2 regions of the Sphingopyxis sp. GW821-FHT02C12 genome follow, and region 2 is predicted to be linked to the other one. Evidence: predicted binding sites of a transcription regulator. Region 2 holds the regulator's gene; the other holds the start of a gene.
What was found. Region 2 encodes LexA, which represses DNA repair genes until DNA is damaged. Its sites were predicted from a motif close to GTTCCNCNCTTGTTCT; they were not measured.

Region 1 (2,200 bases), 2.7 Mb from region 2:
TCGCCCGACAGCGACAATTCGCCGAACACGATCGCATCGGCGGGCACCGGCCGCTCGCTGAACGCCGAGATCAGCGCCGCCGCGACCGCGAGATCGGCGGCGGGATCGGTGAGCCGATAACCGCCCGCGATGTTCAGATAGACCTCCGCCCCGCCAAGCTGCAGCCCGCAGCGCGCCTCCAGCACCGCGAGCACCATCGCGAGCCGTCCGCTGTCCCAGCCGACCACCGCGCGGCGCGGCGTCGCGCCGCTCGCCAGCCGCACGGTCAGCGCCTGCACCTCGACCAGAACCGGCCTTGTGCCTTCGAGCGCGGGGAACACCACCGACCCCGGCACGTCGCGGCTGCGGTCGGTCAGGAACAGGCTCGACGGGTTGGCGACCTCGCCCAGCCCGCCCTCGCCCATCGCGAACACCCCGATCTCGTCCGTGCCGCCGAAACGGTTCTTGACCGCGCGCAGGATGCGATATTGGTGGCTGCGCTCGCCCTCGAACGCCAGCACCGTGTCGACCATATGTTCGAGCACGCGGGGCCCCGCGATCGTCCCGTCCTTGGTGACATGGCCGACGAGCACCAGCGCCGCGCCGCTGTCCTTGGCATAGCGGATCAGCTCCTGCGCCGAGGCGCGGACCTGGCTCACCGTGCCCGGCGCGCCTTCGATCAGGTCGCTGTGCATCGTCTGGATCGAATCGATGACGATGAAATCGGGATCGCTCCCGCCCAGCGTCGCGAGGATATCGCGCACCGAGGTCGCGCTCGCCAGCTGCACCGGCGCCTTGCCGAGCCCCAGCCGCTGCGCGCGCAGCCGCACCTGCGCCGCGGCTTCCTCGCCGCTGATATAGACGACCGTCTTGCCCGCCAGCGCCAGCCGCCCCGCCGCCTGTAACAACAGCGTCGACTTGCCGATCCCCGGATCGCCGCCGATCAGCGTGGCCGACCCCGCGACGAAGCCGCCGCCGAGCGCGCGGTCGAACTCGGCGATGCCGCACAGCATCCGCTCGGGCATGATGCTGTGCGCGTCGAGCGCTTCGAGCGCGATCGTCCGTCCGCCTTTGCTGAGGTCGTGCTTCGCCGAAAAGGCGGTTTCGCCAGCCTCCTCGACCAGCGTGTTCCACTCGCCGCAATCGGCGCACTGCCCCTGCCAGCGATAGGTGGCGGAGCCGCAATTCTGACAGACATATTGGCGTTTCGCTTTGGCCATGGGGCTCGCATAATCGGAACAAACGCGGAACGCTAGCCCTTTCCTCCCCCGTCATTGCGAGGAGCGAAGCGACGCGGCAATCCAGGGCTGTGCAAGGCCGCTCTGGATTGCTTCGCTTCGCTCGCAATGACGAACAGCGGGTGACGGTTCAGTTTTCTCGCGCACTGCTCTAGGGCGATAACCAACCACCGAATCGCCCCGCACAAGGATCCCCCGCACCATGAAATTCTTCGCCGACACCGCCGAAATCGCCGACATCCAGGAACTCGCCGCGACCGGCCTGCTCGACGGGGTCACCACCAACCCCTCGCTGATCGCCAAGTCGGGCCGCGACTTCAAGGAAGTGACGCGCGAGATTTGCGCCCTCACCACCGGCCCCGTGTCGGCCGAGGTCGTCGCGCTCGACCATGAAACGATGATGAAAGAGGCCGAAATCCTCCGCAAGATCGCCTCCAACGTCTGCATCAAGGTGCCGCTGACCATCGACGGCCTCAAGACGTGCAAGGCGCTGACCGGCGACGGCACGATGGTCAATGTCACCCTCTGCTTCTCGGCGGCACAGGCGCTGCTCGCGGCCAAGGCCGGCGCGACCTTCGTCTCGCCCTTCGTCGGCCGCCACGACGACAACGGCTTCGACGGCATGCAGCTGATTTCGGACATCCGGCTGATCTACGACAATTACGGCTATGAGACCGAAATCCTCGTCGCCAGCGTCCGCCACGGCATCCACGTCCTCGAAGCCGCCAAGATCGGCGCCGACGTGATGACCGCGCCGCCATCGGTCATCAAGGGACTGTTCAAGCATATCCTGACCGAAAAGGGCATCGAAGGCTTCCTCGCCGACTGGGCGAAGACCGGGCAGTCGATCTGAAACCGTCGCCCCCGCGAAGGCGGGGGCCGCTGGCCACCTTGCGCGACACCGATGGCGGCCCCCGCCTTCGCGGGGGCGACGATATGCCTTTCCAGTTGACGTAAACGTCAACTCACGCCGATACTCCCCT
Region 2 (2,200 bases):
GACGCTGCCGGTGTTCCCGCCCTGGGGGTTCGGCCTCGCGATCTTCGGCGGGATATGGCTGCTGCTGTGGCGGACGCGCTGGCGCTGGGCGGGGGCGGTGCCGCTGGTCCTCGGCATGGCCGTCCTGCTCGCCCAGCCGCGGCCCGATGTGCTGATTACCGGCGACGGCAAGCATATCGCCGCGGCGCTGCCCGACGGCAGCTATGCGTTGCTGCGCGAGCGGGCGGGGGATTATGTGCGTGATGCCATGACCGAGGCAGCGGGGATCGATGCGCCGCTCGCCGCGCTCACCGACCTCGATCATGTCGACTGCAATCGTGATTTCTGTCGCTGGACGCAGGATGGCCGCGCCATCCTGGCGGCGCGCGGGCGCGACCGGATCGAGGGGGCGGACATGGCGGCGGCGTGCGCCGCGGCCGATGTGGTGATCAGCGAGCGCTGGCTGCCGCGCGAATGCGCCGGCCGCTGGCTGACGATCGATCGCGATACGTTGCCACAGACCGGCGGGCTGGCGCTTTACCTCGGTGAGCGACCGCGCGCGGTGACGGCACTAGGCGCGGGCGACGAGCATATGTGGCGCCGCCCGCCGCAGGTCAGTGGTAACGACGAAGCAGTCCCGACAGCTTCCCTTGCACGATGACGCGCTCGGCGGCGTAGCGCTGCGGCTCATAGGCACTGTTCGCGGGATCGAGGCGGATCATCTTGCCCTCGCGGCGGAAATATTTGAGCGTCGCATCCTGCCCGTCGACGAGCGCGACGACGATGTCGCCCTCGCGCGCGGTGCTGACCTTTTGGATCAGCGCATAATCGCCATCGAAGATGCCGGCCTCGACCATCGAGTCGCCCGACACTTCGAGCGCATAATGTTCGCCTGAGCCGAGCAGCGCGGCGGGGACCGCGAGATTGTCATGATTTTCGAACGCCTCGATCGGCACACCCGCGGCGATCTTGCCGTGGAGCGGGACCTCGACGATGTCGTTCGCGGCGATCGGGCGCATCGCGGGGGCGGGCTTGCGCAGCGGCACGACATTGTCGCGATCGGTGCTGACGGCCGCCTTGCCGCCCTCGGGAAGCTTGACGACCTCGAGCGCGCGGGCGCGGTTGGGGAGGCGGCGGAGGAAGCCGCGCTCCTCGAGCGCGCTGATCAGGCGGTGGATTCCCGATTTGGACTTGAGCCCGAGCGCCTCCTTCATCTCCTCGAACGACGGCGAGATGCCGCTCGCGTCGAGCTTTTGCTGGATGAAGTGGAGCAGTTCATGCTGCTTGGCGGTCAACATCGGGCGTTCTCCATGATGCCGGTTTCGGACATAAGGAGAACGATAATGGAACAGAAGCGAACTTGTCAAGCGATGTCGATATAATCCGCCGCTTCGCCTGCCGCGCGGGACGGCGCACCGATCTCGCGGATGACGAGGGCGTTCGCTGCGGCGAGCGGAAAGGTGCGGCCGCTGTCCTGTCCGTCGAAGGGCGAGAGAAGGCCGTCGTCGATCCGTCCGCGCAAATAGTCGCGTCGCGCGCCGCCGGGGCCGAGGGGGGCCGCGAGCGGGGCCGTGCGCAGTGGCGGGAGCGGATCGCGCGCGCCGGCGAGATGGCGGACGAGGGGGAGCAGGAACAGGGTCGCGGTGACGAAGGCCGACGAGGGGTTGCCGGGCAGGCCAAGCAGCAGCGCGTCGCCGAGCGTGCCCGCGATCAGCGGCTTGCCGGGGCGCATCGCGATCTTCCAGAAATCCAGCCGCCCGCCGGCATCGTCGAGCGCGCCGCGGACATGGTCGTGATCGCCGACCGAGGCGCCGCCGACGGTGACGATGACGTCGTGACGTCGCGCCAGGTCTTTCAGAACCTTGGATAAAATTTCGCGATCGTCGCGGATGTGGAGCGGGATGCTGACGACGGCGGGCTCGGCGGCGAGCATCGCGGCGAGCATCGTGCCGTTGCTGTCGGGGATCTGGCCGGGCGCGAGCGCACGGCCCGGCTGGACGAGTTCGTCGCCGGTGGTGAGGATCGCGACACGCGGGCGGGCGCCGACCACAAGCTGCGCGTCGCCACCCATGATCGCCGCGGCGATCGCACCGGCGTTGAGCCGGGTTCCGGCGGCGACGAGCATGGCGCCGGTCGCGAAGTCGCTGGCGCGGTCGCGAATATGGGCGCCCTGGGCCTCCGGGCCATCGCCGGTCAGCGTCAGGACCGTGCCGTCGGCGGC

Region 1: a site for LexA is predicted at 1,215-1,230, ahead of radA (DNA repair protein RadA). Genes of this name have one in related genera too.

What each region holds. Positions count from the first base shown of each region.
Region 1 is NZ_JBWKVQ010000001.1:184,612-186,811, forward strand. It holds gene radA (DNA repair protein RadA) at 1-1,199, opposite strand, end outside; gene fsa (fructose-6-phosphate aldolase) at 1,420-2,070, shown strand.
Region 2 is NZ_JBWKVQ010000001.1:2,906,576-2,908,775, forward strand. It holds gene AC07U1_RS13835 (ComEC/Rec2 family competence protein) at 1-640, shown strand, start outside; gene lexA (transcriptional repressor LexA) at 594-1,277, opposite strand; gene AC07U1_RS13845 (molybdopterin molybdotransferase MoeA) at 1,343-2,200, opposite strand, start outside.